2 regions of the Azospirillum sp. FG154 genome follow, and region 2 is predicted to be linked to the other one. Evidence: predicted binding sites of a transcription regulator. Region 2 holds the regulator's gene; the other holds the start of a gene.
The links. The regulator LexA, encoded in region 2, represses DNA repair genes until DNA is damaged. The targets are predictions, from matches to a motif close to ATGTTCTANTTTGGTTC.

Region 1 (15,438 bases), on a different contig from region 2:
CTTGGAATCGTTTTCGGAAGGAGGTTTCAGCGTGACCGCGCCATTGCCGATTTTGGATCTGGGCCGTTTTCAGGGCGACGACAGCGAACGCGCCGCGTTTCTCGGCGATCTGCGCGTGGCGATCCGCCGTTACGGGGCCTTCTACGTCACCGGCCATGGCGTGGACGCCGCGACGCTCGACCAGGCTTTCGCCCTGTCGCGGCGCTTCTTCGCCTTGCCCGACGCCGACAAGCTGGCGATCGAGATGGTTCATTCGCCGCATTTCCGGGGCTACACCCGCGCCGGGTGGGAGCGCACCCGTGGCAAGGCCGATTGGCGGGAGCAGGTGGACATCGGGTCCGAACGCCCCACGCTGCCCGCCGATGCCGACGCGCCCGCCTGGACGCGGTTGCAGGGTCCGAACCAGTGGCCCGCCGCCCTGCCGGAGCTGCGCCCCGCCGCGCTGGCCTTGCAAGACGCGCTGACCGCAGTCACGTTGCGCCTGCTGCGCGCGGTGGCGCTGGCCATCGGCCAGAATGCCGACGCCTTCGATCCCATCGTGGCCCCCGACCCGACGCAGCTCATCAAGCTGATCCGCTACCCGGGGCGCGACGCGCTGCCCGAGGCGGAACAAGGTGGTGACAACAACGGTGGTCAGGGCGTTGGCGCGCACAAGGACAGCGGCCTGTTGACCCTGGTGCTGCAACACCAGCAAAGCGGGCTTCAGGCCGAAACGCCCGATGGTTGGGTCGATGTGCCGCCGATTCCCGGCACCTTTGTCGTCAACGCCGGTGAATTGCTGGAACTGGCCACCGATGGCTATTTCCGCGCGGCGGTGCACCGGGTGGTGACGCCGCCGACCGGGGTGGACCGGCTGTCCATCGCCTTTTTCCTGGGCGCGCGTCTGGGCGCGCGGGTTCCGGTTCTGCCCCTGCCGCCTGATCTGGCGGCGCAGGCGCGCGGGCCGGAACGCGATCCCAACAACCCTCTGTTCGTGGATGTCGGTGAAAACGCGCTGAAAAGCCGCCTGCGTTCGCACCCCGACGTCGCCCAACGCCATTACGCCGATCTTCCGGCGGTGGCGGCCCTGGCCGGGCGGGTTCTGGAACCCGCCGCCTACTGAGCCGCCCGTTTCCGCCAATCCCTTTTCAAAAACGCTGCTCAAAAGGACCGACCGATGACCGACACGTCTCCGCGTTTTGAAACCCTGGCCCTGCACGCCGGCGGCTACCGGTCCGATCCGGCGACCGGGGCGGTGGCCGTGCCGATCTATCAGACCACCTCCTACCAGTTCCAGGACACCGGCCATGCCGAACGCCTGTTCGCGCTTCAGGAGTTGGGCAACATCTACACCCGCGTGACCAACCCGACGACGGACGTGCTGGAACAGCGTCTGGCCGCGTTGGAAGGCGGGGCGGCGGCGTTGGTGGTGGCGTCGGGACAGGCGGCGTCCTTCTACGCCATTCTGAATCTGGCGCAGGCGGGCGACAATTTCGTCACCTCGACCGATCTCTATGGCGGCACCTGGAACCTGTTCGCCAACACCTTCAAACAGTTGGGGATCGAGGCGCGCTTCGTCGATCCGGTCGACCCGGAGAATTTCCGCCGCGCCACCGACGACAAGACCCGCGCCTATTACGCGGAAACCCTGCCGAATCCCAAGCTGAACGTCTTCCCGATCCGCGAGGTGGCCGACATCGGTCGGTCGCTGGGCGTGCCGTTGATCGTGGACAACACCGCCGCCCCGCTGACCGTGCGCCCGTTCGATCACGGCGCGGCGGTGACGCTCTATTCGGCGACGAAATACATCGGCGGGCATGGGACCACCATCGGCGGCGTCATCATCGACGGCGGCAATTTCCCATGGGCCGATCACGCCGCCCGCTTCCCGCTGCTGACCCAGCCCGACCCCAGCTATCACGGCGCGGTGTGGACGGAGGCGGCCAAGCCGCTCGGCCCCATCGCCTATGTGCTGCGCGCGCGGGTGACGCTGCTGCGCGACACCGGGGCGGCGATCAGCCCGCTGTCGGCCTTCCAGTTGATCCAGGGGTTGGAAACGCTGCCGCTGCGCATCCGCCAGCACAACGCCAACGCCATCAAGGTGGCGGATTTCCTGAAGACTCACCCGAAGGTCGCCTCGGTCATCTTCCCCGGTCTGCACACCGGCGAGGCCAAGCGCCGCGCCGACGCCTATCTCAAGGGCGGCTACGGCGCGTTGATCGGGTTTGAGCTGAAGGGTGGGGCGGAGGCCGGACGCCGCTTCATCGAATCGCTGAAGCTGCTGTACCACGTCGCCAACATCGGCGACGCCCGGTCGCTGGCCATCCATCCGGCGACCACCACCCATTCGCAATTGTCGGTGGAGGACCAGATCGCCAGCGGCGTCACCCCTGGCTATGTCCGCCTGTCGATCGGGATCGAGCACCCCGACGACATCATCGCCGACATCGAACAGGCGCTGGCCGAGGTCTGACCAGCGTTCTGCACCCGGTCGCCTGTGGTTGACCGCTGCGGGTTTGCCCACCAAGGGCCGGGACGTTTCCGTGCGTCTCGTTCGTCCATTCGCTCGTCCATTGTCCACGCCAACTGATGGGGAAGCGCGTTCGCGCGTTTCCCCATTTTTTTGGGTGGTCCGGATCGTTTTCCAAACCGTGATGAGGATGTCCATGCCGGATGTTGCCCTGCCGACCCTGACCGCCACCCCGCTTGGCCCCACCATCGGCGCACGGGTCAGCGGCGTTGACCTGTCCCAGCCCTTGACCCCGTCGGTTGCGGCCGAGTTGGAAGCGCTTCTGGTGCGCCATCAGGTGCTGTTCTTTGAAAACCAGCCGCTGACCCCAGGGCAGCAGCGCGCCTTCGCCGCCAGCTTCGGCCCGCTGCACATCCACCCGGTCTATCCGAACATTCCGGAGGTTCCGGAAATCATGGTTCTGGACACCGGTCCGCACAACCCCAGCGACAACGATGTCTGGCACACCGACGTGACCTTTGTGGAAACGCCACCGGCCATCGTCGCGCTGTCGGCCAAGAAGGTCCCGCCGCTGGGCGGCGACACCCTGTGGGCCAGCGCGTCGGCCGCCTATGAAGCGCTGTCGGAACCGCTGCGCGTGCTTTTGGAGCCGCTGAAGGCCGTGCATGATTTCAGCCGGTCGTTCCCGGAATGGCGGCACAACGGACCGGGCCTGTACGAACGCTGGCTGGAGGCGCGGGCCAAGAACCCGATCCGCGTCCATCCGGTGATCCGCACCCATCCGGTGAACGGACGCAAGGCGCTGTTCGTGAATGATAATTTCACGGCGGCCATCCTGGGCCTCAGCCCGAAGGAAAGCGACTATCTGCTGCGCTTCCTGTTCGATCACGTCGCCCGACCGGAATTCACCGTGCGGTGGAGCTGGAAGCCGGACGATCTGGCGCTGTGGGACAACCGCTCGACCCAGCATTACGCGGTGAACGATTATCTGCCGCACAGCCGCCTGATGCACCGCGCCACCGTGCTGGGCGACCGCCCGGTCTGACGTCCTGCATTCATCATAAAAAGGGGTGGTTGGACAGATCCAGCCACCCCTTTTTTGCGCGCGTTCGGACTTTGACCGCGTTTGCGTGGCTTCAGCTTTTGCCTTTCCAGGGAACCAGCGCCCGTTCCAGCAGGCGCATGCCATAGGAAAAGGCGAAGGCCCAGGCGGCGATGATGCCGATGCCGACAAAGACCACATCGGTCGCCAGAAAATGCGAGGCCGACATAATCATGAAGCCGATGCCGCGCGTGGCCGCGATCAGCTCCGCCGCCACCAGCGTGCTCCACCCCACGCCGATGCCGATGCGCAGCCCGGTCAGAATTTCCGGCAGCGCGCTGGGCAGCACGATGTCGAGGAAGAGTTGCCAGCGCGTCGCCCCCAGCGACAGGGCGGCGTTCACCCGTTCGATCGGCAGGGAACGCACCCCCGCCTGCGCCGACAGGCAGATCGGCGCGAACATCGCCAACGTCAACAGCACGATCTTGGACAGCTCGCCAATGCCCAGCCAGATGATTATCAAGGGCAGATAGGCCAGCGGCGGCAGCGGCCAATAAAACTCAATCGGGGTGTCGAACACGCCCTTGACCCAGCGGTTCAGCCCCATCGCCAAGCCCAACGGGATGCCGAAGGACGCGGCGAGCAGGGCGGCGGTGGAGATGCGGAACAGGCTGGCGGACACATGCTCCCCCAGCGTCGCCCCGGCGTAACCGTCGTCCAGAATGGCCAGGAACTGGGTGAGGACCTCCTCCGGGCCGGGCAGGAACAGCGGCGGGACCAGCCGCAGCCACGACACCAGGAACCACAGCCCGATCAGCGCGGCGCCGGTGGTCAGGCTGATGAGCAGGGTGGGCGCGCCATCCAGGCCAAAGGGGTGAAGCCGCACCCGCCTGGGCGATGTGGTGGGCGCGGCGGTGGGGGCGGGCAGCGGCGCGCCCCGGCTTGCCAGATCGGTCATTGCGGTCGGTCTCCCCCGTCATGGGGACGGTCATGCGGGCGGTGCACGAGGTTGCGGATCTCGTCGTACAGCTCGGCGAAGCGCGGGGCCGACAGAATGGCCCGCACGTCGCGTTCCTGCGCGAACCGCCGGACGAAATCCAGATCGAAGCGGGCGACGATGCGGCCCGGGCGCGGCGACATCACCACCACCGTGGTCCCGAGGAACAGCGCCTCTTCAATCGAATGGGTGATGAAGAAGATGCGCTTGCCGGTGCGCGCCCAGACGTCGATCAGCAGTTCCTGCATCTGCTCGCGCGTCAGGCTGTCGAGCGCGCCGAACGGCTCGTCCATCAGCAGGATTTTCGGGTCGGTCGCCAGCGCGCGGGCGATGCCGACGCGCTGGCGCATCCCGCCCGACAGCTCGTGCGGGGCGGCGTTGGCGAAACCGTCCAACCCCACCAGCCGCAGCAGCTCTTCCGCCCGCTCCCGCCGGTCGCGCGCCGGGACGCCCGCGAATTTCAGGCCGAGCGCCACGTTGTCGGCCACGCTTTTCCAGGGCAGCAGCGTGTCCTTTTGAAAAACGACGCCCCGGTCGGCCCCGGGTTTGTCCACCGGTTGCACATCGAGCGTGATGGAGCCGTCGGACAGCGGCAGAAACCCGGCGATGGCGTTCAGCAAGGTGGATTTGCCGCAACCCGAGGCCCCCAGCGCCACGACGACGCTGTTGGCGTCGATGTCGAGCGTGGCGCGGTCCAGCGCGTGCACCATCCGCCCGTCGCGGGCGGAAAAGAAGACGCTGGCGTTGTGGACGTGAAGCATGGCGTCCTCTCTTCAACCCACGATGAGGATGGCGTCAGCGCAGATCCTTGACCGCGTCGGGGGTGACGAACCCGCCATAGCTGGGCAGGACGGTGGTGATCTTCTTCTGCTCCTTCAGAAATTCGGCGGTCGCCTTCAGGATTTTGGCGGCCCCGCCGTTTTCCCCGCCGCCCAGCCACGCGGCGCTCGCCTGTTGGGCCGGGGGAACCAGCGACAGGTTCGTCAAGGCGGCGGCCTGGTCGGCGGGGGTCCCGCCCAGCAGCTTGGCCAGCGCCTTGGCGTTGTCCGAATCCGCGCTCCAGGCCGCCTTGTCGGTCTGGAACGAGGCGCTGTACTTTTCGATCACCTGCGCGAAGCCCTTGAGGAAGGCCGGGTTGTCCTTGGCAAAGGACGCGGTGGCGATCCAGGCGGAGAAGGTCGGCGCGCCCCGGTCGGCGACCTCCTTGGAGGTCAGCAGAACCTTGCCGTTCTTTTTCAGTTCGGTGAGCGCCGGATCCCAGACAAAGGCGGCGTCGAGATCGCCGCGATTCCAGGCGGCGACGATGTCCGGCTGGGGAATGGCGAACACCTGGGCGTCGCGCTCGCTGATCTTCTCCTGCTTCAACACCGCCAGCAGTTGGTAATGGTCGGTGGAGACCGGGGCGGCGGCCAGCTTCTTGCCCTTCAGGTCCGACGGCATTTCAATGCCCGACCCGTTGCGGACCACCAGCGCCTCGTCGGTGCCGGAGATGGTGGCGAGGTGGAAGGCCTTGACGTCCAGGCCACGGCTGGTGGCCGCCGCAAAGGGGCTGGACCCGACATAGCCGACCTGCACGTCGCCCGACGCGATGGCGGCGAAGACATCGGCCCCTGAGTTGAACTTGCGGAAATCGATGGTGACGCCGGTGGCCTTGGCGAAATCGCCGTTGGCGATGGCCACGGAGGAGGGCAGGGCGTCGGTCTGATAGCCGACCACCACCGTGCCGTTTGCCGCCTCCGCCGCGAAGGGCAGCAGGGCGGTCAAGGCGGAGAACAGCAACGTGTGCAAGGGCTTGGTCATGGCGCGGAATCCAACAGAGATGGGGGAGGGGCCGGGCGGACTTGGAGGGGCCGATGAGGGCATCGGCGGAGACGGTCCGGCGGGTTGGGAAAACACTAATGCGACGCGTGGGACCGGCGCAATCGCAAAAACACATAAAACTGTAGAAAAATAGACTTTAGCAGCGAGGGAAAAATGTTGTTTATGCGGGCATATAAACATACTTGATAAATAGGAAATAAATAGCGATGATGGTTGCCAATCGTGTGGAATATGACGGCCCCACCGCCCGGAGGAGCCGTGCCCGGACCCACAGCGCGCACCGCACCGCCGGATCATCCCGAGGAGGCCGAATCATGCACCGCCCATCCGAACTCGATCTGCTGACCGTGGCCTCGTTGATGCCAACCCCCGACGGAATCCTGCTGTTGGCCGCCAACGTGGGGGGCGCGGCGGACGGCCAGGACGGCGCGCTGTTTCGCGACCGGGCCGACGATTCCGACCTCGACATGACCGATCTGGCGATGCTGGTCAGCTTCGCGTCGCTGCTGCTGGGCCTGTTGGCGCTGCTGCCCGCCAGCCTTTGATCGTCCGAGCAACAGGAGAACCGGCATCATGACCAACACCCTGATTCCCACGGTGGCCTTTCCCGATGGTGATTTGGCCGATCTGCCGGTGGCCGCCGGGCCGCTCTTCCTCGACGCGCGCACGCCGCAATCCTGGTCCGACCGCCCGGTGTCCGCCGCCGTTCTGCACCAGCTTTACGAGTTGACGCGGTTGGCCCCCACCGCCTTCAACGGCAGCCCGGCCCGTTTCGTCTTCCTGACGACGCCGGAGGCCAAGGAGCGGCTGCGCCCGGCGCTGACCAAGGGCAATCTGCCCAAGCTGAAGGCCGGGGTCATCGCCATCGTCGGCCATGATCTGCGCTTTTTCGACCATCTGCCGCGCCTCAGTCCGCATTACGACCCGTCGGGGCTGTTTGTGGACAACCCGGCCCTGGCCGAAACCACCGCGTTCCGCAACGGCACGCTCCAGGCCGGTTATCTGATTCTGGCGGCGAGGCTGCTGGGTTTGGACGCCGGGCCGATGTCGGGCTTCGACAACGCCGCCGTGGACGCGGAGTTTTTCCCGGATGGCCAAGTGCGCTCCAACATCCTGATCGCGCTGGGCCACGCCGACGGCCCGCCCGCCCGTCCCCGCGCCCCGCGCCTGGATGTGGCGGAGGCCGTTACGATCCTGTGAGGCCGGGTTGCGCTTGCGAATGGAGAAAAGCCCCCCGCGACATCACGCCCGCGCGATCGGCCGATCGGCCAAACGGGTGGTGTAGGACGGGGAGCGGTTGTTCTGCCGCATCCGCCAGCCGTGCCCCAGCGTGGCGGCGGAAACCAGCGTGTTGCGGCCCAACGCGCCGTTCACCGCGTCCACCGCCGCCATCAAACGCGCGGCTTTGGCGCGGTCGGTGGTGTCGAGCAGATCGACCTGCGCCCGGTCGGCGGGTCGCAGGCCGGTCAGGATGACGCCCGCCTTGCTGAACGGGACGCCGTCGCGCCAGATGCGCCGGGCCGCGTTGGCGGCGGCGGCGATCAGGACGAAACCGTCGGCGCTGGCCGGTTGCAGGCCAACGGTCACGCTGTCGTTGCAGGCGGGTCCGGGGCGGTGACGGCTGGTGCGGATGAACACATGAAGGGCTTCGGCGACCATGCCCTCGGCCCGCAGCTTTTCCGCCGCGCGGGCCGCGTGCGCGGCCACCGCCTGCCGCATTGTCTCCCAATCCGACACCGGTTGGCCGAAAGAGCGGGTGACGGCCACCGACCGGCGGGGGGAAGGGATCCGATCCAGCGACAGGCAGGACAGGCCGCGCAACTCCTGCACCAGCCGTTCGCCGATCACGGTCAGCGCCTGGCGGGCCAATCGCGGGTCGAGGTCGCGGAGGTCGGCGGCGGTGGTGACGCCAAGCTGGTTCAACCGGACGGCGTTGCGTCGCCCAACGCCCCACACATCGGCCACCGGCACCAACGGCAACACCCGCGCCCGCGCGGCGGGATCGGACAGGTCGCACACCCCGGACGGATCGAGCAGCCCCTTTTTCGCCGCGTGGTTGGCCAGCTTCGCCAGCGTTTTGGTGGGGCCGATGCCCACACAGGTGGGAATCCCGGTCCAACGCTTCACCCTGCTCCGAATGTCGGCGGCGTAGGCGGGGAGGGGGCCGCCGATGCCGGTCAGATCCAGAAAGGATTCGTCGATGGAGTAAACCTCCAAACGTGGCGTGAAGCCGTGCAGGCAGGCCACCACGCGCGACGACATGTCGCCGTAAAGCGCGTAATTCGACGAAAACACATGCACCTTGTGACGGCGCACCAGATCCTGTGTCTCGAAAAAGGGCTGGCCCATTTTCACGCCCAGCGCCTTGAGTTCCGCGCTGCGGGACACGAAACAGCCGTCGTTGTTGGACAACACCCCGACCGGCGCGTTTTCCAGATCGGGGCGAAAGACCCGCTCGCACGACACATAGAAATTGTTGGCGTCCACCAGGGCGTAGATCGTCATCCTGTCACCGCCGGTGAAAGCGGATGGTCGCGGTGACGACGCCCCAGATCGCAAAACCCGGATGGTCGGTCACGTCGATGGCGGTGTAAGCGCGATCGTCGCAATCCGGCGCCAGCCGCGTGCGCCCCCGTTGGATCACCAGCCGTTTGCACAGCAACTCTCCATCGACGGCGGCGACGACGACATCGTCGTGCCGGGCGGTCAGGCTGCGGTCCACGATGGCCAGATCGCCATCGTGGATTCCGGCCCCGGTCATGCTGTGGCCGCTGATCCGCAAGGTGAAGCTGGCCGACGGGTGCGGAACCAGCGCGTCGGTCAGGTCGATGCGGCCCTCGGCATAGTCGCCAGCGGGCGACGGGAACCCGGCGGACACCACCGCCTCGACCGCGACGATCACGCAAGGTTGCAACGCCCGCAATTCCATATTCGCCCCTCTTTGTCAGAACAAATATAGAACAAAATATCGGTCCGGTCGAGTCCTGCGCTCCGCTGGAAGCGGACGGCGCGGGTGAAAACGGCCGTCGGTGGGGGAATCTGGCGTGGCGGGGGAGGCGGGCGTCACCCGCGCCCCCCATTCATGAACCGGTTCTCACTGGGCCGATTGGCGCAGCGCGGGTGGTTGCTGGTTGGCGATGCTTTCGCCAAAGGGGCCGTTGTTCGCCGCGCGACCGCGCGACCGCCCGGTGGTGGCCGCCAGCGGCAGCAGCGGGAACACCAGCTCGGCGAAGCGGTACGCCTCCTCCAGATGCGGGTAGCCCGACAGGATGAAGGTGTCGATGCCGATGTCGATGTATTCGCGCATGCGGGCGGCCACCGTCGCCGGATCGCCGACCAACGCGGTTCCCGCCCCGCCGCGCACCAGCCCGACGCCCGCCCACAGGTTGGGGCTGACCTCCAGCTTGTCGCGGCGACCGCCGTGCAGCTCCGACATCCGGCGTTGACCGACCGAATCCATCCGGCTGTAGACCGATTGCGCCGCCGCGATGGTGGCGTCGTCAACGTGGCGGATCAGGTCGTCGGCGGCCTTCCACGCCTGTTCGTTGGTGTCCCGCACGATGACGTGCAGGCGGATGCCGAAGGTCACGGTCCGGCCCTGCGCTTCGGCCAGACGGCGGACCTCCGCCAGCTTGGCGGCAACCTGCGCCGGAGGCTCGCCCCAGGTCAGGTATTTGTCCACATAGGTGGCGGCGATCCCGTTGGCGGCGTCGGACGACCCGCCGAAGAACAGCGGCGGCCCGCCCGCCTGAACCGGCGGGTAGAACAGGCGGCCATCCTCGATGCGGATGTGTTTGCCCTGGTGGTGGACCGGCTCCGGCCCGAACAGGCCCTTCCACACGTCCAGGAACTCGCGCGTCACCTCATAGCGTTCGCCGTGCGAAAGAAAGATGCCGTCACCCTTGTTCTCCACCGGATCGCCGCCGGTGACGACGTTGACCAGCAACCGCCCGTCGGACACGCGGTCCAGCGTCGCCGCCATGCGGGCGGCCAGCGTCGGCGATTGCAAACCGGGCCGGACGGCGACCAGATAGCGCAGCCGTTCGGTCACGGGAACCAGCGAGGAGGCGACCACCCAACTGTCTTCGCAGGAACGACCGGTCGGCAGCAGCACCCCGTAATAACCCAGACTGTCGGCGGCCTGCGCGATCTGGCGCAGATAATGCCGGTCGGTCTCGCGCGCGCCGATGGTGGTGCCGAGATGGCGGCCGTCGCCGTGGGTGGGGATGAACCAGAGGATGTTGGCTTCGCCGGGGGCGGTGGTGTGGGGCTGGCTGCTCATGACTTGTTTCCCGGGGCGGCGGCGGACACGTCGATCTTTTTGGGGATCAGTTTCAGCTCGAAGAAGGTGTCGGCGATGCGCTGCTGTTCGGCGATCACCTCCGCGTTGATGGGGCGCAGGCCGTAGCCCTGGCGACCGGCGGCGACCTCCAGGACCGAGACCGGAATGCCCACCTTCGGGCTGAGTTGTTCGGCCACCGCCTTGACGTTCTTGCCCGCCCAGTCGTCGATCTCCTTCAGCCCGGCCAGAATGGCGTCGATGGCCGGTTGGTTGGCGGCGGCGAAGGGCTTGGCGGCCAGGAAAAACTGATGGTTCTTGACGATGTTCGTGCCGTCGGAAGCGACGCCGTCGGTCAGCGTCCGGGCGCCGGTCGCGGCGGACGCGGCGGCGTAGAACGGATCCCAGATCACCCAAGCGTCCACCGCCCCGCGTTCAAAGGCGGCGCGGGCGTCGGCGGGCGGCAGATAGATCGGTTCGATGTCGGTGATCGCCAGCCCGGCTTTTTCCAGCGCCTTGACCAGCAGGTAATGAACGTTGGAGCCTTTGTTCAGGGCGACCTTGCGGCCCTTGAGCTGGGCCACCGACTGGATCGCGCTGTCCTTCGGCACCAGGATCGCTTCGCCCTTCGGCGAGGCCGGTTCATAGCCGACATAGAGCAGCGGCGCGCCAGCGGCCTGCGCGAAGATCGGCGGCGCTTCCCCGGTGGTCCCGAAATCGAGCGCGCCGACGTTCAGCGCCTCCAGCAATTGCGGGCCGCCGGGAAACTCGGTCCAGGCGACGCTGTATCCCAGCGGCGCCAGCCTTTTTTCCAACAGACCCTGTTCCTTCAGGATGATGAGGGTCCCGTATTTCTGGTAGCCGATGCGGACCTGCCTGTCGGCGGCGAGCGCGTCGCCGAACGGTGCGGCAAGACCCAGCAGGGCCGCCGCGCCGACCACCAATCCAATGAGCCGTTTCATGGCGTTGAGCCTCTTTAAATGTCGATTGCGACGTGTGTGGCCGATCCCGCGCGCGGCCCCTGAGGCCGCGCGTTTCTGTGCAAGGCACGAATGTGTTTAGAAAAAGCCCTTGGCGGGCAGCGGCGTGCCGTGGATCGCGTGGGCGCCCACCGCCATCGCCTTGTAGGACGCGGGGTTGTGCGACGCCAAGGCGCGGGCGTTGCGCCAAGGGCGGTCCAGGTTGACGGCGCGCAGGGTCGCCGACGCCCCGGCCACGTCAAAGATCAGGCCGCCGCTGCGCAGGGCCAGATCATCGACGACGATCTTCGCCTTGGCGGCGGCGAGCGCGGCGGCGTGGGCCAGAGCGGGATCGTCGATTCCCTCGTCCCGGCGGCGGGCCACGGCGTCGAGCGCGTCGGCGGCGGCCAGAACCTTGCTTGGCGCGGGCAAAATCTGCGGTGACAGCCAGCCGTTGCGGGCCAACGCCTCCCAAACCAGAACCAGCAGAACCGGCGCGATCCAGGATATGGCGATCAAACCGCGCGGGCCGACGGCGGTCCCGCCCGGTCCGCGCCGATCGTTCGACCGCTGGCGCTGGTGGAGCGGGGTGGCCGTGCTGGATGTGTGTTCGATGGCGCTCATGGGGATCTCCGCCGCGTGGGGGACGCCGGGCTATTCAGCGGCTGCGCGCGCGGGACGGTCGGTCGCGACCGTTTTGCCGACGCGCGGGAAAATTTCGGCGGCGAAGCGCCGCAGTTCGGATCGCAGCGGCTGGAATTGCAGCATGAACAGCTCGATCCCGGCGGCGTGGAAGGCCTGGATGCGTTCGGCCACCTGATCGTGGCTGCCGACCAGACCGGCGGCGGTCCCGCCGTCGCTGCCGAGCTGGTCATGGTCAGGCAGATGCGGGTTGACCGTGTGTTGCGCCACCAGGGTGGAATCGAATCCCAGCGCCTCGGCCTCCAGCACCACGGCGCGGTTGCGCTCCCATGAGGCGTCGAACGGCTCGGCCGGATCCTGCAAGGCGGCGCGCGGACCATGGACCGGCGCCCAAACGCCAAACCGGATCGTGGGGGAGGCCATGGCAATCGTCCTTATCGTCAGTGACTGTGGGGAAGGTGGGCGCCCAAAGGGTGAGAGCGCGGTCGCGTCGTTCTGTCGGTGGCGGTGGCGGTGACGGCTCGCCCTTAGAAATTTCTATTACACTAGTAGTCAAGTCAATATATAAATAATAATAACAGAGAATAAATGTTTTTATAAAGCAAGGCGCCGGGACGCGCTGCGCCTATCGCCCGCAATCGCTCCATCATCGGGTGGTCGATCTGACCCGCGACTGCGCGGGCGGCGGTTCCCAAAACGGATATGGATATGTGGACAGGGTCCCATCGAAAGCCCGTCGTCTGGCGAGGGCGACGGGCCTTTGCTGGATCAGGGCAAGGTCGAAGCGGGGCGGGGCAGCCCGAAATGATCGCGCAGGGTGGTCCCCTCATATTCGGTGCGGAACAGGCCGCGCTCTTGCAGGATCGGCACGACCTGTTCGACGAAATCGTCCAAGCCGCCGGGGAAATAGGGCGGCATGATGTTGAAGCCGTCCGCCGCGTGTCCCTCGAACCAGCGTTGCAGATCGTCGGCGATTTCGACCGCCGTGCCGCAGACCAGATGATGGCCGCGCCCGGCGGCGACCCGCTGGGCCAACTGGCGGATGGTCAAATTCTCGCGGCGGGCCAGCGCGATCAGCAATTGCGACCGGCTTTGCAACTGTTCGGACGGCGGCAGGTCCGGCAGCGGCCCGTCCAGATCATAGACCGAGACGTCGGTCCCCAGCCGTTCGTTCAGCAGCGGCAGGGCGTGCTGCGGGTCGGTCCAGCCTTCCAGCGTCGCCAGCTTGTCGCGGGCCTCCTGCGCGGTGCGCCCGATGATCGGCAGGAAACCCGGCATGATCGCCAGATGGTCGGGGCTGCGTCCTTGGGCGGGCAGGCGCGCCTTGAGGCTGGCGTAAAAGGCTTGCGCCTCCTCGAAGGTCTGTTGGGCGGTGAAGACGACGTCCGCCGTGCGCGCCGCCAGATCCTGGCCGGGGCCGGACGAGCCGGCCTGCACGATCACCGGATGGCCCTGCGGCGGGCGGGGGATGTTCAGCGGACCCTTGACCGAAAAATATTTCCCGACATGGTTGAGGACGCGCAGCTTGGAAACGTCGGCGTAGACGCCGCTGTCCTTGTCCTTGGGGAAGGCGCCGTCGTCCCAACTGTCCCACAGCCCCTTGACGACATCGACGAACTCCTGGGCCACCGCGTAACGTTCGTCATGGTCGGGGTGGCTGGCCCCGAAATTGGCGGCGGTGCGGGCGTAGGAGGTCGTCACCACGTTCCACGCCGCGCGCCCGCCGCTGAGATGGTCGATGGAGGCGAAGGCGCGGGCCAGATGGAACGGCTCGCCATAGGTGGTCGACGCCGTGGCGACCAGACCGATCCGGCTGGTGGACATGGCCAGCGCGGCCAGCAGGGTCAGCGGCTCGAACCGGGCGATCATCGACGGGTGGGCGTCGGCGCCGCTGGTCAGGCCGTCGGCCAGGAACAGCATGTCGAACTTGGCGCGTTCGGCGGTGGCGGCGATCCGTTGCAGATGGGCCAGATTTTCCGAGCCGGAATCCGCGCCCGGATAGCGCCACCCGGCGACATGATGCCCGGCGCCCTGAAGGAAAAGGCCGAGGTGAAGGCTGCGTTTGGGCGGAGTCATGACGGAGTCTTTCTGATGGATGGGCATGGCGGGTTCGTCTCGTCCTTCCCCGCCTTTTTTGTCAGGAAACCGGCTGTCCCAGCGCGGCGGTCAGGCCGCGCAGGTCGTCGCGCGTCGTCATGGCGAAGACGCGGGCGGGGACGTCGGCAAAGCGTGGGTTGCCGTTCGTCGCGTCCTGGAACTTGGCGTCGAGATCCTGCGCGCCCCGGATGCGGTTCACCCGGCGCGACAGGCGGGAGCCGTCGGCAAAGCGGATGGTCACGTCGGTGAAGCGGGTCGCCGGATCGTTCGACATGCGCGGCGCGTCCGGGTCGTGACGCCGTTCGACGCGGTCGAGCAGGGCCTGAACCGCCGGGGGAATCGACCGGTCGGCGAAGGTCGTCACCCCGAGATCGCCGTGGACGAGGGCCGAGGCGATGACGTATTCGACGCTGAAACGGCCCTCGACGCCGTTGGCGGGCCGCCGCACGACCAGGGCGGCGTCGCCGCCCGGCGGAAAGGTGGCGGTGATCGATTCGATGCGTGTCGGGTCGATGGCGTGACCAATGGCGTGGTCGGCGCGCAGGCCAAGCACCGCTTCCGCCGCGCAATGGGCCGCCGTGCAGCAGGGAAATTCCTTCAGAATCAGACCCGGGGTCACGATCTGCCACGGCTCACCCCAGCCACGCGTCGCCAAATCCGGCTGGGCGGCCCCAGCGGCAAAGGCCGAGAAAACGCTGATGGGGCCATCGAAGGCGTCGGGCGCGCCGCCGAATCCTCGGGCGGCCAGACGGGCGGCGGTCAGCCCGGCTTTCGCGGCGAAACCGGCGTGCCACGGCTTGGCGTCATAGCCGAATTGCAAACGCAGCCCGGAGGATTGCGTGGCGGCGAGGCCCAAGGCGACGGCGACCTGGGCGGCGTCCAAACCCAGAAGGCGGGCGACCGCCGCCGCCGCGCCGACGCTGCCCAGCGTCGCGGTGGCGTGAAAGCCGATCTCGTAATGGCGGCTGCCCAGCGCCAGACCCAGCCGGGCCATGGTTTCCAGCCCGACGATGTGGGCGGCGAGCAGATCCAGCGCGCTGGCGCCGCTCTCCTCCGCCGCCGCGAGCAGGGCGGGAAAAATCACCGTGCCGGGATGGCCGCGCACGCTGGCGTGGACGTCGTCGTAATCCAGCGCGTGACCGGCGTGACCGT
Region 2 (15,438 bases):
AATTACGACAGCTTTACCTACAACCTCGTCCATTATCTGGGCGAGTTGGGCGCCGACGTGCAGGTTCGCCGCAACGACGCGCTGAGCGTGGACGAGGCGCTGGCCCTGCGCCCGTCCGGCATCGTGCTGTCGCCCGGCCCCTGCGACCCCGATCAGGCCGGCATCTGCCTGCCCTTGATCGACGCGGCGGCCAAGGCGCGCGTTCCGCTGATGGGCGTGTGTCTGGGCCATCAATCCATCGGGCAGGCCTTTGGCGGGCGGGTGATCCGCGCGCCGACGCCGATGCACGGCAAGGTGGACAACATCATCCATGAGGGGCGCGGCGTTCTGGCCGGTCTGCCCAGCCCGTTCCGCGCCACCCGGTATCACTCGTTGATCGTCGAGCGGTCGAGCCTGCCCGACTGCCTGGAGGTGACGGGGGAGACGGCGGACGGACTCATCATGGCGCTGGCCCACCGCGACTTGCCGATCCATGGCGTGCAATTCCACCCGGAAAGCATCGAGAGCGAACACGGTCACAGAATCCTCGGCAACTTCCTGGATCTGACCCGCCCCCGTCTGGAGAACGCGGCATGAGCGCGCCCGGCCACGGCGGCGACATCGCCGACATGAAATCCATTCTGGCCCGCGTCGCGTCGGGCGCGACGCTGACCGAGGAGCAGGCGGGGCTGGCCTTCGACATCATCATGTCGGGCAACGCCACGCCGTCGCAGATGGGCGGTTTTCTGATGGCGCTGCGCGTGCGCGGCGAAACGGTGGACGAGATCACCGGCGCCGCCCGCGTCATGCGCGGCAAGGCCATCGCGGTGGACGCGCCGCCCGGCGCCATCGACACCTGCGGCACCGGCGGCGACGGGGCCAGCACCTACAACATCTCCACCGCCGCCGCCATCGTGGTGTCCGCCTGCGGGATTCCAGTGGCCAAGCACGGCAACCGCGCCATCTCCTCCAAATCCGGCGCGGCGGACGTGCTGAGCGCGCTGGGCGTCAATCTGGATTGCGACCTGTCGCTGGTCCGCAAGGCGCTGTGGGAGGCGGGGATCGCCTTTCTGATGGCCCCGCGCCACCATCTGGCGATGCGCAACGTCGGGCCGACGCGGGTCGAGCTTGGCACCCGCACCATCTTCAACCTGATGGGTCCGCTGTCCAATCCGGCGACCGCCAAACGCCAGTTGCTGGGCGTCTTCGCCAAGCAATGGGTGGAGCCGCTGGCCCAGGTGCTCAAGCGTCTGGGGTCGGACGCCGCTTGGGTCGTCCATGGCTCCGACGGGTTGGACGAGATCACCACCACCGGCCCCAGCACGGTCGCCCAATTGAAGGACGGAATCGTCACCGTGTTCGAGGTCGCGCCGGAGGACGCCGGGCTTCCCCGCGCCAACCTGGACGATCTGCGCGGCGGCGACGCCCAGACCAACGCGGCGGCGATCCACGCGCTGTTCGACGGCGTGCGCAGCCCCTACCGCGACATCGTTCTGTTGAACGCCGCCGCCTCCCTGCTGGTGGCGGGCAAGGCGGCGACGCTCAAGGACGGCGTGGCGCTGGCCGCCGAGGCCATCGACAGCGGCGGCGCGCGCGACCGGCTGCGCCGCCTGATCGCCATCACCAACGAGGCTGTTTCGGCATGAGCGACGTTCTCGACCGCATCAACGCGGACAAGCGCGCCCTGGTCGCCGCCCGCAAGGCCGCCCGCCCGCTGGCGCAGGTGGAAGAGGCGGCGCGCGCCGCCGACCCGACGCGCGGCTTCATCAACGCCCTGCGGCGGACGGTGGCGAGCGGGCGTTACGGCCTGATCGCCGAAATCAAGAAGGCCAGCCCGTCCAAGGGCTTGATCCGCGCCGACTTCGATCCGCCCGCGCTGGCGCAAGCCTACCGCGACGGCGGGGCGACCTGCCTGTCGGTGCTGACCGACGAACCTTACTTCCAGGGCAAGGACGCGTATCTCGTCGCCGCCCGCGCCGCCGTCGATCTGCCGGTGCTGCGCAAGGATTTCATGGTCGATCCCTATCAGATCGTCGAGGCCCGCGCGCTGGGGGCCGACGCCATCCTCATCATCATGGCCTCCCTGTCCGACGCGCAGGCCGCCGAGATTGAAGACGCCGCCATCGGCCAAGGGCTGGATGTGCTGGTCGAGGTTCACAACCGCGCGGAGCTGGACCGGGCGCTGGCGTTGAAAACCCCGCTGTTGGGCGTCAACAACCGGAATCTGAAGACGCTGGCGGTGGACATCGCGACGACGGAGGAACTGGCCGCCCATGTTCCCGCCGACCGGATGCTGGTGGCCGAAAGCGGCCTTTACAGCCCGGCGGATCTGGCGCGGATGGCGGCGGTCGGCGCGCGCTGCTTCCTGGTCGGCGAATCGCTGATGCGGCAGGCCGACGTCGCCGCCGCGACCCGCGCCCTGCTGGCCCAGGAGTAAGCCGATGCCGGACCGCGCCGCCGCCCTCCCTGCCGCCCTCCCCGCTCTCGTCATCGAACGGGAAAGCCCCCGACAGCCGGAGGCGGCGGCCCTGGTCGCGGCGTTGGACGCCTATCTCAAGGAACGTTACGCCGACGACGCCTGTCATCTGCTCGACCTTGAGGCGCTGGCGGCGGACGACGTGCGCTTTTTCCTGGCCCGCCGGGACGGGGCGGCGGTCGGCTGCGCCGCCCTGCGCGTCGATCCGTCGGGCTATGGCGAGGTCAAGCGCATGTTCGTGTCGCCGCAGGCGCGCGGCGGGCGGATCGGCGAATCTTTGCTCGACCGGCTGACCGAACAGGCCCGCGTCGAGGGGTTGAGCGCGCTTCTTCTGGAAACCGGAATCCACCAGCCCGAAGCCGTGGCGCTCTACCGCAAGGCCGGTTTCGTCACGCGCGGCCCCTACGCCAATTACCCCGACCTCCCCGAAAGCCTGTTCATGGAGCGCCCACTGTGAGCGGTTTTACCCATTTTGACGCCGAGGGGCGGGCCGTGATGGTCGACGTCTCCGACAAGGCGGACACCGAACGGACGGCGACCGCCGCCGCTGTCGTGCGGATGCGGCCGGAGACGCTGCGGCTGATACTGGACGGCGGCGTCAAGAAGGGCGACGTCCTGTCGGTCGCCCGGCTGGCGGGCATCATGGGGGCCAAGCGCACGCCGGACCTGATCCCGCTGTGCCACCCGCTGGCGCTGACCTCCGTCAAGGTCGATCTGCGTTGCGACCCCGACCGCGACGCCGTGGACGTCACCGCGACGTGCAAGCTGAAGGGACAGACCGGCGTGGAGATGGAGGCGTTGACCGCCGTCACCATCGCCGCCCTGACCGTCTATGACATGTGCAAGGCGGTGGATCGCGGCATGACGATCACCGACGTCCGTCTGCTGCACAAGGCGGGCGGCAAGAGCGGCGTCTGGGGCGCCCACGATGATTCCCTCGGTCGCGATGCTGTCGGTCGCTGAGGCGCGCGCCCGCATCCTGTCCGCCTTTTCCGCCCTTCCGGCGGAAACCGTCGCCTTGCCCGACGCGCTGGGCCGCGTGCTGGCCGAACCCGTGCTCGCCCGGCTGACCCAACCGCCCTTCGACGCCGCCGCGATGGATGGCTGGGCGGTGCGCGCCGCCGACGTCGCCAAGGCCGATCCCAACCGCCCCGTGCCCTTGCGCCGCATCGGCGAATCCGCCGCCGGTCACGCCTTTTCCGGCATTGTCCGCGCGGGCGAGGCGGTGCGCATCTTCACCGGCGCGCCGCTGCCCGGCGGGGCTGACGCCGTGGTGATGCAGGAGGATTGCGAGGCCGACGAAACCACCGTCCGGGTTGGCCGCGCCGTCGCCATTGGGCGCCACATCCGCCCGGCTGGATTCGATTTCGCCGAAGCACAGGAGTTGCTGCCCGCCGGGCGGCGGTTGACCGCGCGCGACGTCGCGCTCGCCGCCGGGGCGAACGCGCCCTGGCTCAGCGTGCGGCGGCGTCCGCGCGTCGCCGTGCTGGCGACCGGCGACGAAATCGCCCTGCCCGGCGATCCGCTGGGGCCAAGCCAGATCGTCAGCACCAACGCGCTGGGCCTCTGCGCCCTGGTCGCCACGCAGGGCGGAATCGCCCACAATCTGGGCATCGCCCGCGACACCGCCGACAGCGTCGCCGCCATGGCCGCCGGGGCGGCCGGCTGCGATCTGCTGGTGACGACCGGCGGCGCGGCGCAGGGCGATTACGACCTTGTGCGCGACGTGCTGACCGACAAGGGCGTGGCGCTGGACGTCCACGCCATCGCCATGCGGCCCGGCAAGGCGCTGATGTTCGGGCGGGCCGGATCCGTGCCGCTGCTGGGCCTGCCCGGCAACCCGGTCTCCACCGGCGTGACCGCCGTGCTGTTCCTGCGGCCCATTCTGCGGGTTCTGCAAGGGCTGCCGCCCGACGAGACGCCGGGGCCGCAGCGCGCCCGCCTCGCCACGCCGTTGAAGGCCAACGACCGGCGCGAGGATTATCTGCGCGCCGCCCTGTCCACCGACGCCGACGGCGCGCTGGTCGCCACGCCCTTTTCCCGGCAGGACAGCGCCATCACCTCGCTCTACGCCCAGGCCGATTGCCTGATCGTCCGCCCGGCCCACGCTCCGGCGGCGGCGGCGGGCGACATGGTGGGGATCGTTCCGCTGTCGGGCGGCGCGCTCAACCTCTAGCCGGTGAAACACCCCCAACGTTCGGTTATGCGGCGTTCAGACCTCTTGACGTTCTGCGGGAACCAAACTAGAACAGAAGCTAACGTTTTGCTTTTGTTCTATCAATGGTTTGGCGACCGCCGGGAGGCACCAATGCTCACGCGCAAGCAGCATGAATTGCTGCTGTTCATCCACGAGCGTCTCGGCCAGGGCGGGGTGTCTCCCTCGTTCGATGAAATGAAGGACGCGCTTGGGTTGAAGTCGAAATCAGGCATCCACCGCCTGATTACCGGGCTGGAGGAGCGCGGCTTCATCCGCCGCCTGCCCCACCGCGCCCGCGCGCTGGAAGTTCTGCGGATGCCCGAGGGGGCGGAGGCCGCGCGCGCCAAACAGGCGGCCCGCGCCAAGTTCCAGCCCAACGTCATCAAGGCCGATTTCGCCTTCACCGGGCGCGAGATCGCGTCAGCCCCGGCGGCGGAAACCGTTCAGTTGCCGCTCTATGGCCGGATCGCCGCCGGAACGCCGATCGAGGCGTTGCGCGACCAGTCCGCCTTCGTCGACATCCCGGCGACCATGCTCAGCCCCGGCGATCACTACGCGCTGGAAGTCTCCGGCGATTCGATGGTCGAGGCGGGCATTCTCGACCATGACACCGTGGTCATCCAACGCTGCGACACGGCGGAAAACGGCTCCATCATCGTCGCGCTCGTCGATGACGAGGAGGTGACGTTGAAGCGCCTGCGCCGCAAGGGCAACACCATCGCCCTGGAACCCGCCAACGCCGCCTACGAAACCCGCATCTTCGGCGCGGATCGCGTGCGGGTGCAGGGCAAGCTGGTCGGTCTGGTCCGCAAATACTGAACGGTCAGTCGCGCGGCGCCCCTGACGGCAAAGCTGGACGGGGAGGAACGCTTCCCGTCCAGGGACGATCCCCGCGCCGGTCGCGCACGCTGTCCACCCGAACGCCGTCCGCCTCCAGATAGAGCGCGTGCGCCCCCTCCTGCCGCAGGCGCCAACGGTCGATGACCAAGGGCGCCCGGCAACCGCGCGCCGACACCGGGCCAATCAGCGCGTCAACCGTTCCGCAATCCTCGTCCAGCGCGTCGGGCAGGCGGATGAAGGAGACGCTGCGGCCATGCGCGCGGTAGAGGCAGCCCAGCGCGTCGCAGCTCAGCCGGTCGTCCACCCCGCGCCCGCTGAGCGGCCAGGGCGGCGCCGCTTGCGGCTCGCCATCGCGCTGCAACCAGCTTTCGCCCGTGCGCCCCTCCGCCTTCGCCGACAGGCTGAGACGGCCCGACGCCGCGCGCACGCCCATCAGCTTGCCGTCGCCCGACACCAGAATGTCGGGGCGTTGGACCAAGGCCGGTGTCGCCAAGCCGCCGATCACGGCGACCACCCCCAGCCAGCGCCAGGGCCGCGTCCAGGCGCACAGCCAAATCCCCCCCAACACCACCGCCACGAAGCCGCCCGCCGACATCGCCGGAACGGTGATGGACGACCAGGGCAAGCCCGCGAAAAACACGGCGGTCGCGATCACCGCGCGGTCGCCCCAATTCATCGCGATCAAGGCCGGGGCCTCCAATCCAAAAGGAAGCAGGGCGTAGGCGACGAGGCTCCACGGCATCACCCAGAAGGAGGTGATGGGAATGGCGATCATGTTGGACAACACGCCGTAAAAGGCGATCTGCTGAAAATGGAACAGCGAAAAGGGCAAGGTCGCCAGCGTGGCGATGACGCTGGTCAGCACGATGCCCCCGACATAGAGGACCGACTTGCCGAACCAGCCGAAACCGCGCCGCCACGCCGCCAGCGGCGCGCTGATTCGCTCGAACGCCGCGATCAGCCCGACGACCGCCGCGAAGGACATCTGAAAGCTGGGGCCGAGCATCCCTTCGGGATCCATCGCCGTGGTGGCGATCCCGGCGAAGGCGACCAGACGCATGCTCAGCGGGTCGCGGTCCAGCATCACCGCGCCCATAATCATGCCGGTCATCAGAACCGACCGCACCGTCGGCAGCGGCGCGCCGACCAACAGGGTGTAGGCCAAGGCCGACAGGATGCCGAACAGCGCGGCGATCTTCTTGATCGGCCAGCGCAGCGCGATCCAGGGCGACAGCGCCAGCAGGGCGCGCACCACGTAAAAAAGAATCCCCGCCGCGATGCCGACATGCAGGCCGGAAATCGACAGCAGATGCGCCAGACCGCTGAAGCGGAAGGCGTCCATCGTCGCGTCGGGAATGGCGAACTCCTCGCCGTTCAGCAGGGCGGCGGTGACGCTGGCCTCGACCGGATCGGCGATGGTCGCCGCCACCCGCGCCGCGATGTGGCCGCGCGCCCGCTCGAACCAGATCGCCACCCGCGACCAGCCGGTGACGGGCGGCGCGTCGAGGATCTCCGGCGCGCCCACCGAAAAGCCGGTGGCCCCCAGCCCCATGAAATAGGCCCGGCGCTGGAAATCGAAGGCTCCCGGCTCGGCGGGCGGCGGCGGCGGCGACAGGGTGGCGCGCAGCCGGACCAGCGCGCCGGGCGCGGGCGGTGGGTGCTTGTCGGAAATGCGGATGCGGACGGCCTTCGGCGTCTCCTCCGGCCTCAACTTGCTGACCACCGGATCGCGCAAGGTCAGGCGCAAGGCGCCGGGGCGCCGCTCCACCGCCATCACCCGGCCCGTGACCACCGCCGATCCCAACTCCCGCGTCAGGATCGGCGCGGCGACCAGCGCCGCCTCGCCCTGCGCCACCAGGAAACCGGCGGCGACGACCAACAGCCCCAGCCCGACCACCAACCCCGCCAACCAGCGGCGCAAGCCCAGCATCGCAAACGCCGCCGCGCCGACCGCCGCCAGCCCCACCCACCAAGGCGGCTCAAACCGCAGCGCGAAATACAGCGCCGCGCCGCCGCCAAAGCCGACGGGGATCCACAAGACCCAGCGTTCCCGCTCCGCCGCCAATTCGCCGACCAGCCACGCCCAGCCCCACAGGACGGGCGACAGCCAGCGCCGCCAGCCCGACGGCCCCAGGGCCGCCGCCGAAGCCTCCTCCCACGCCTCATCCAACGCGCCGTGGCGCTCCGTCATCGCCGCCGCAATCCTTTTGACGCCCATGCGCGCATGGCATTGCCCCGGAACCGGGTGGCTGTGTTACACAACGCGGACGCGCCCCGCGCGCTTCCCGTTGCATTGTAGCAGCGCCGAACCCGGAATTGAGACACCGATGACCGTCGTCACCCGCTTCGCCCCCTCGCCCACCGGCTTTCTCCACATCGGCGGTGGCCGCACCGCTCTGTTCAACTGGCTGTACGCTCGTCGGATGGGTGGCAAATTCCTGCTGCGGATCGAGGACACCGACCGGCAACGCTCGACCGACGCGGCGGTGGACGCCATCCTCGACGGGCTGACATGGCTTGGCCTGGATTGGGACGGCGAGGCGGTCAGCCAGTTCGCCCGCAAGGACCGGCACGCCGAGGTGGCGCACCAGATGCTGGCCGCCGGCAAGGCCTACCGCTGCTATTGCAGCCCGGAGGAGTTGACGGCGATGCGCGACGCGCAGAAGGCCAGCGGGCAGCCGATGCGCTATGACGGCCGCTGGCGCGACCGCCCCGACTCCGACGCCCCGAACGGCGTGGCCCCCGTCATCCGCCTGAAGGCCCCGCAGGAGGGCGAAACCGTTCTGAAGGATCTCGTCCAGGGCGAGGTGACGGTGCAGAACGCCCAGCTCGACGATCTGATCCTGCTGCGCGCCGACGGCACGCCGACCTATCTGCTGGCCGTGGTGGTGGACGATCACGACATGGGCGTGACCCATGTGGTGCGCGGCGACGACCATCTGACCAACACTTTCCGCCAGATCCAGATCTTCAACGCCATGGGCTGGGATCTGCCGCAGTTCGGCCACATCCCGCTGATTCACGGGGCCGACGGGGCGAAACTGTCCAAACGGCACGGCGCGCTGGGCGTCGACGCCTACCGCGATTTGGGCTATCTGCCCGAAGCGGTGCGCAATTACCTGCTGCGTCTGGGCTGGTCGCACGGCGACGACGAGATCATTTCGACCGAGCAAGCGGTCGAGTGGTTCAATCTGGAGGGCATTGGCCGCTCCGCCTCGCGATTCGATTTCGCCAAGCTCGACAGCCTGAACGCCCACTACATGCGGCAGGCCGACGATTCCCGTCTGGTCGGGCTGATCGCCCCGCGTCTGGAAGCCGATCTGGGCCGCAGCCTGTCCGACGCCGACCGCGACCTTCTGACGCGGGCGATGAACGGGCTGAAGCAGCGCGCCCGCACGGTGGTCGAATTGGCGCAGAGCGCGCGCTTTTATCTGGCCGCCCGACCTTTGGCCTATGACGACAAAGCCGCCGCGCTGCTGGACGACAAGGGCCGCGCCACGCTGGCGGAATTGGCCGTTCGCTTCGCCAACGAGGCGGATTTCACCGCGTCGGCCCTGGAGGCGCAGGTGCGCGCCTTCGCCGAAGAGCGGGGGGAAAAGCTGGGCAAGGTGGCGCAGCCGTTGCGCGCGGCGCTGACCGGATCGACCGTGTCGCCGCCCATTTTTGAAGTGGCCGAATTGCTGGGCCGCGAGGAGACCCTTGCTCGCATCCGCGATACAGCAGTTGCAGCATAAAGGTCATTTCCGTGCGTTGCCATCGGTGCGGCATGGAACTATGCTGCGCCGACGAAAAAAGGGTGCCAAGCCCGAAGCTCAACGATAAGGACGTGCCGAGATGACCCAGACTAAGGATGGTACGAACACGGTAACACTCACGGACAATCGCACTGGCAAGCAAGTGACCATGCCGATCCTCGACGGCAAGGTTGGGCCGAGCGTGATCGACATCCGCAAGCTCTACGCCGAAACCGGCTGTTTTACCTATGACCCGGGCTTCACCTCGACGGGAAGCTGCGAGTCGCAGATCACCTACATCGACGGCGACGAAGGCGTGCTGCTGCATCGCGGCTATTCCATCGACGAATTGGCCGCCCACTCGACCTTCCCGGAAGTCTGCTTCCTGCTGCTGAACGGCCATCTGCCGACCGCCGCCGAAAGCGCCGAATTCGACAGCATCCTGCGCCGCCATTCGATGGTGCACGAGCAGTTGACGAAGTTCTACAGCGGCTTCCGCCGTGACGCCCACCCGATGGCGATCATGTGCGGCGTCGTCGGCGCCCTGTCGGCCTTCTACCACGACTCGACCGACATCAACGATCCGGTGGAGCGCAAGATCGCGGCTCACCGCCTGATCGCCAAGATGCCGACGATCGCGGCGATGGCCTACAAATACTCGGTCGGCCAGCCTTTCATGTACCCGCGCAACGATTTGTCGTATGCGGAAAACTTCCTGTACATGACCTTCGGCACGCCGTGCGAGCCGTACAAGGTGAACCCGATCCTGGCCAAGGCCATGGACAAGATCTTCATCCTGCACGCCGATCACGAGCAGAACGCCTCGACCTCGACCGTCCGTCTGGCCGGTTCGTCGGGCGCCAACCCGTTCGCCTGCATCGCCGCCGGCATCGCCTCGCTGTGGGGTCCGGCCCATGGCGGCGCGAACGAGGCCGTGCTGAAGATGCTGGAGGAGATCGGCACCGTTGACCGCATTCCCGAATGCGTCCGCCGGGCCAAGGACAAGAACGACAACTTCCGTCTGATGGGCTTCGGCCACCGGGTCTACAAGAACTACGACCCGCGCGCCCAGGTGATGCGTCAGGCCTGCCACGAAGTGTTGGGCGAGCTGGGCATCAAGGACGAGCCGCTGCTCGACATCGCGATGGAGCTGGAGCGCATCGCGCTCACCGATGAGTATTTCATCGAGAAGAAGCTGTACCCGAACGTCGATTTCTACTCGGGCATCATCCTGAAGGCGATGGGCTTCCCGACCAGCATGTTCACCGTGCTGTTCGCGCTGGCCCGCACCGTCGGCTGGATCAGCCAGTGGAAGGAAATGATCGAGGATCCGGTCCAGAAGATCGGTCGTCCGCGTCAGCTCTACACCGGCGAAACCAAGCGGACTTTCGTTCCGCTGGCCGAGCGTGGCTAAGCCGACAGCCAGCAAGGGAATGGGCGGCTCCAACGGAGCCGCCCAAGACCCTATGGACTACATCGTTCCGGCGCGGCGCGTGCGTCTGCACGCGCCCGCCAACGACAACAAGGCGCCGTTGGGTTGGCGCGTTCGCCGCCTGCTCGTCTATGTCGTCATCCTGGCCTTGATCGCCGGGATTGTTTTGGTCTGAGCGCGCGACGCTCCGGCGTCACGGCGTGGTCGCGCCCGGTTCCGCGCCGCTGGCGAACGCGAATCCTTCGTCCGCCCACCCGGTCATGCCGCCGATCATAAGTTTGACCGGCCGCCCAAGGCGGGCCAAACGCAACGCCGCCCGGTCGGCCCCGTTGCAATGCGGCCCAGCGCAATAGACGACAAACAGCGTGTCATCCGGCCATTCCGCCATTCGCCGCTCCGTCATTTTGCCATGCGGCAGGTTCAACGCGCCCGGAACATGGCGTTCGCCGTACATCGCCGGGCTGCGAACGTCCAACAGCACAAAATCCTGAACGCCCGTGGCCAGGGCGTTGCGCACGTCCCAGCAATCCGTCTCAAAGGACAGCAACCGGGCAAAATGCGCGGCGGCCTGATCGGACGGGGCGGCGGGAATTTCGCTGACGAGGCTGGGCATGGGACTGTCTCCACTCTGAGGGGGCGTGTTTGTCCGCCCAGAATGCCGCCAACGCGGTGAAACTGGAAAGTGGCGCTACAGCCATGTAGCGTAAGCATCATGCCAAACGAACCATCCCCTGCGGCGCCAGCCGCCCCCTTGGTCGTCGCGCTGGCCTATGACGGTCTGTGCATCTTTGAATTCGGCGTCGCCGTCGAGGTGTTCGGCCTGCCGCGCCCGGAGTTGGGGCCGGGCTGGTATCGGTTCGCCGTCGCCGCCCTGGATCCGGGACCGTTGCGCGCCATGGACGGCGTGCGCCTGATGGTCGATGGCGGGTTGGAGCTGTTGGACGAAGCGCAGACCATCGTCATTCCCGGCTGGCGCGGCGCCCGCGCCCCGGTTCCCGCCGTCTTGACCGACGCCCTGAAACGGGCCGACGCGCGCGGCGCCCGCATCCTGTCGATCTGTTCGGGCGTTTTCGTTCTGGCCGCCGCCGGGCTGCTGAACGGTCGGCGCGCCACCACCCATTGGCGCCACGCCGGGGCGTTGAGCGACCTCCACCCCAACATCCAGGTGATCCCCGACGTGCTCTATGTGGACGAAGGCAACATCCTGACCTCGGCGGGCAGCGCCGCCGGGATTGATCTGTGCCTGCATCTGGTCCGCCGCGACTTCGGCCATGAGGCCGCCAACAGCGTCGCCCGCCGTCTGGTCGTCCAACCCCACCGCGAAGGCGGCCAAGCCCAATTCATCGAAAGCCCGGTGCCGACGGCGCGCGAAGGGGCGCGGCTTGGCCCGCTGCTCGACCATCTCCGCGCGCGGTTGGAGGAGGAGCACAGCCTCGCCGCCATGGCCGACCGGGCGGGGATGAGCCTGCGCACCTTCCTGCGCCGCTTTTCCGCGCTGACCGGCAAGACGCCCGGCGAATGGCTGCTGACCGAACGGTTGGCCCGCGCCCGCGCCCTGCTGGAGGACGGCGACCAGCCGATGGAGGATGTGGCGACGCGCGCCGGTTTCGGCTCCGCCGCCACCCTGCGCCACCATTTCCGCCAACGGATCGGCCTCAGCCCGGCGACCTACCGGGCGCGGTTCCGGCGTTCTTCTTAGCCCAATCGGTCGGCAACCTTTGCCCGGCAAGATTGTCCAATCGGCACAGTCACGCCATTTGCTGGGCCAGGAACAAAAGGCGGGCTTTTTTGGTTTCCTGAAGGCTCTGATACATCGGATCCCGCTGTATCGCGTCATAGTCCACCGTTGGCCGCAGCGGCGGCAAGGCGTCGTAGTCCGCTTGCGTCATCGCGGTTTTCGCCATCGCCACGGAACCGCCAAGCGCGCGGGCGATGGTTTCGGCGCGCATCTTCGCCAAACCAGGGCCGGAGCCGCCATTTGGCCCCGTGTTGGGAAGAAGCCCGTCCAGCTTGAGCGCAAGATTGTTGGACATCATCGCAAAACCGTTGTTGTCCAGCCGGGCGACCTCTTTGCCGTTAACCATCACCCGCGCGTAATCCTGATAAGCCGGATGGCTGGACGTATCCGGCATGTCCATGTGGTTGATCTTCAGAATTTCCTCGGTTGATTTTACGAAGTCCTGAAACATCGCCTCCGGCGCTTCGGAAAGCTTGATCGCTTTGACCTTCGACATGTCGATTGGTCGCAGATTGCCGATGGCGTAGCGCGTGGACAGATTTTGATCGGACATCATGCTCCCCCCAATGAACGCGGACGGCCCCCGCCGTCACAGCGTTTCATTGCAAAGAGCGCGCCACAAAATTGCGCCTCGTGAGGAAAAACACGCGTTCAACGCCGCGCGCCGCCGTCGGATGGCGTGGCGCCCGGACGGCGGCGGTCCGCCTCCGCCTCGGCCAACAGCCAAGAGCGAAAGGCCAAGGGCAGACGCCGCGCCTGCCCCGCCCCCGGCGCGGACAGCACATAGCGATCGCCGCAGGGGGCCGCCGGGCCAAAGGGACACGCCAGCCGCCCAGCGTCCAACGCGCTGAACGCCAGGGATGGCCGCGCCAAGGCCACCCCCAACCCGGCTTCGGCGGCCTGCATCGCCATCACCGAATCGGAAAAGCTGACGCCGCCGGACACGTCCAGCGCGTCCAGCCCCGCCGCCGCCCTCCACACGCGCCAATCCGGCCATTCATGGACGTGCAGCAGGGTGGCGCCGTCCAACAGATCGGTCGGCTGGCGCAAACGCTTGGCCATGTCGGGGGCGCACACGGGCAGAAGCGCTTCTTCCGACAGGGTGATTCCATCGGGGACGTGGTCGCCGCCCCGGACGTAGCGGACGACCACCCATCCGGCCTCCGCCTCCGCCGGGCGGTCATGGTTGCCGCCATCCAGATCGACGCGCAGCCCCGGCCAATCCGCCAGAAAGCGCGGCAGACGCGGGACCAACCACAAGGCGGCCCAGGCGCGCGGCGCGGCGACGCGCAGGCGCTGCGGCCCGCCGCTGGCCACCCGGTCCCAGGCTTCGGTCATCCGGCCCAAACCGCTGGTGCAGGCCCGCGCCAATTCCCGCCCGGCGTCGGTCAACAGCAAGCCGCGCGGCGTCCGCTCGAACAACCGCACCCCCAGACGTTTTTCCAGATCGCCGACCTGTCGGCTGACCGCGCCATGGGTCAAGCCCAGATCGTCGGCGGCGCGAGTCATGCCGCCATGGCGGGCGGCGGCTTCAAAGGCGGCGAGCGCGGTCAACGGCAGGCGGGGCATGGCGGGGCTTGTCCAGGTCGCTGTGAGAAAAGCTCACACCCCCGCCCTGCGAAGTCAATGGACCAAAGGATCCGACGCAAGGCAGGATTCCGGGCATGGACACACACGCCCCCCTCTCCGTTTCCATCACCCGCGTGGACCGACTGGACGATCCGCCGCTGCGCGCGGGTTTGGAACATCTGTTGACGGACGCCGTCGCCAGCGGCGCGTCGGTCGGCTTTCACGCCCCGCTCGACCCGGCCCGCAACACAGCCTTTTGGGATGACGTCGCCTCGGCCATCGCCAGGGGCGGGTTGCGCCTGCTGGTCGCCCGCGACGGCGCGGGCCGCGTGATCGGCGCGGTGCAACTGGCGCTCAGCCCGAAACAAAACAGCCCGCACCGGGCCGAGGTGCAAAAGCTGCTGGTCTTGACCGACCAGCGCGGGCGCGGCGTCGCCACCGCCCTGATGAACGCCCTTTATGATCTCGCCCGGTCGCTGGGCCGCAGCCTGCTGGAGCTGGACACCCGCGCCGGCGACTTCGGCGAACCTTTTTACAGCCGCAGCGGCTGGGAACGCGCCGGGGTGCTGCCCGGCCACACGCTGGAGGCCGACGGCGCTTTTCACGACGCCGTGATGTTCCGCCGTCGGCTGTGACCGCGCTTACTTCTTTTCGATCAACTCGACCTTGTAGCCGTCCGGATCCTCGATGAAGGCGATCACGGTGGTCCCGTGCTTCATCGGGCCGGGCGGGCGGGGAATTGAGACGCCTTCCGCCGCCAAGCCTTCGCAGGTCGCGTAAATGTCCGGCACGCCCAGCGCGATGTGGCCAAAGGCGTTGCCGAGGTCGTACGGCTCGGTCTGGTCCCAATTGTGGGTCAGCTCGATCACCGCCGTGTCGGCTTCCTCGCCATAGCCGACGAAGGCCAGGGTGAAGCGCCCGCTTTCGTAATCGGTGCGGCGCAACAGCTTCATGCCCAGAAGGCGGGTGTAGAAATCGATGGATTTGTCCAGATCGAGGACCCGCAGCATCGTGTGCAGCAGACGAAACTTGCTCATGCTTTGACCTTTCCCGTTGTCGGGTGTTGGCTGACGATGTCGAGAACGACGCGGGCGGCCCGTTCGCTGGGCGGAACATCCCCCTGCCCCAACCAGCGCGCCACCTCGGCCACCCCGTCGATCTGCGCCTGACGCGCCTGCGGATCGTCCAGCAGCCGCCCAAGCTCGCGCGCCAGATGGTCCGGTCGGCAATCCTCTTGCAGCAATTCCGGCACCAGCATGCGATCCAGCATCAGATTGACGAGGTTGACGTATTTCACCCGGATCAGACGCCGGTACAGCGCCACCGTGATCGGGTTCAGGCGGTAGGCGATGACCGACGGCAGCCGGGCCAACGCCAACTCCAGCGCCACAGTGCCGGAGGCGGCAAGCGCCGCCTCCGCCGCCGCGAAGGCGTCGTGTTTGGCCGCGTCGCCCTCCACCAAGATGGCGCGCA

Region 1: ACODS4_RS25010 (LexA family protein) is a predicted target of LexA. The motif match lies at 9,257-9,273, and genes of this name have one in related genera.

What each region holds. Positions count from the first base shown of each region.
Region 1 is NZ_JBMDKF010000032.1:17,904-33,341, forward strand. It holds gene ACODS4_RS24965 (isopenicillin N synthase family dioxygenase) at 32-1,102, shown strand; gene ACODS4_RS24970 (O-acetylhomoserine aminocarboxypropyltransferase/cysteine synthase family protein) at 1,157-2,452, shown strand; gene tauD (taurine dioxygenase) at 2,646-3,494, shown strand; gene ACODS4_RS24980 (ABC transporter permease subunit) at 3,586-4,449, opposite strand; gene ACODS4_RS24985 (taurine ABC transporter ATP-binding protein) at 4,446-5,249, opposite strand; gene tauA (taurine ABC transporter substrate-binding protein) at 5,284-6,288, opposite strand; gene ACODS4_RS24995 (hypothetical protein) at 6,624-6,854, shown strand; gene ACODS4_RS25000 (malonic semialdehyde reductase) at 6,883-7,509, shown strand; gene ACODS4_RS25005 (Y-family DNA polymerase) at 7,552-8,814, opposite strand; gene ACODS4_RS25010 (LexA family protein) at 8,819-9,238, opposite strand; gene ssuD (FMNH2-dependent alkanesulfonate monooxygenase) at 9,404-10,591, opposite strand; gene ACODS4_RS25020 (sulfonate ABC transporter substrate-binding protein) at 10,588-11,550, opposite strand; gene ACODS4_RS25025 (hypothetical protein) at 11,647-12,171, opposite strand; gene ACODS4_RS25030 (hypothetical protein) at 12,202-12,612, opposite strand; gene ACODS4_RS25035 (LLM class flavin-dependent oxidoreductase) at 12,958-14,265, opposite strand; gene ACODS4_RS25040 (MmgE/PrpD family protein) at 14,327-15,438, opposite strand, start outside.
Region 2 is NZ_JBMDKF010000003.1:298,239-313,676, reverse strand. It holds gene ACODS4_RS05625 (anthranilate synthase component II) at 1-576, shown strand, start outside; gene trpD (anthranilate phosphoribosyltransferase) at 573-1,625, shown strand; gene trpC (indole-3-glycerol phosphate synthase TrpC) at 1,622-2,416, shown strand; gene ACODS4_RS05610 (GNAT family N-acetyltransferase) at 2,421-2,912, shown strand; gene moaC (cyclic pyranopterin monophosphate synthase MoaC) at 2,909-3,418, shown strand; gene ACODS4_RS05600 (molybdopterin molybdotransferase MoeA) at 3,402-4,631, shown strand; gene lexA (transcriptional repressor LexA) at 4,764-5,471, shown strand; gene ACODS4_RS05590 (ComEC/Rec2 family competence protein) at 5,476-7,683, opposite strand; gene gltX (glutamate--tRNA ligase) at 7,820-9,226, shown strand; gene gltA (citrate synthase) at 9,327-10,640, shown strand; gene ACODS4_RS05575 (hypothetical protein) at 10,633-10,833, shown strand; gene ACODS4_RS05570 (rhodanese-like domain-containing protein) at 10,852-11,271, opposite strand; gene ftrA (transcriptional regulator FtrA) at 11,371-12,357, shown strand; gene ACODS4_RS05560 (hypothetical protein) at 12,407-12,952, opposite strand; gene ACODS4_RS05555 (LysR family transcriptional regulator) at 13,048-13,965, opposite strand; gene ACODS4_RS05550 (GNAT family N-acetyltransferase) at 14,061-14,600, shown strand; gene gloA (lactoylglutathione lyase) at 14,607-15,002, opposite strand; gene lpxB (lipid-A-disaccharide synthase) at 14,999-15,438, opposite strand, start outside.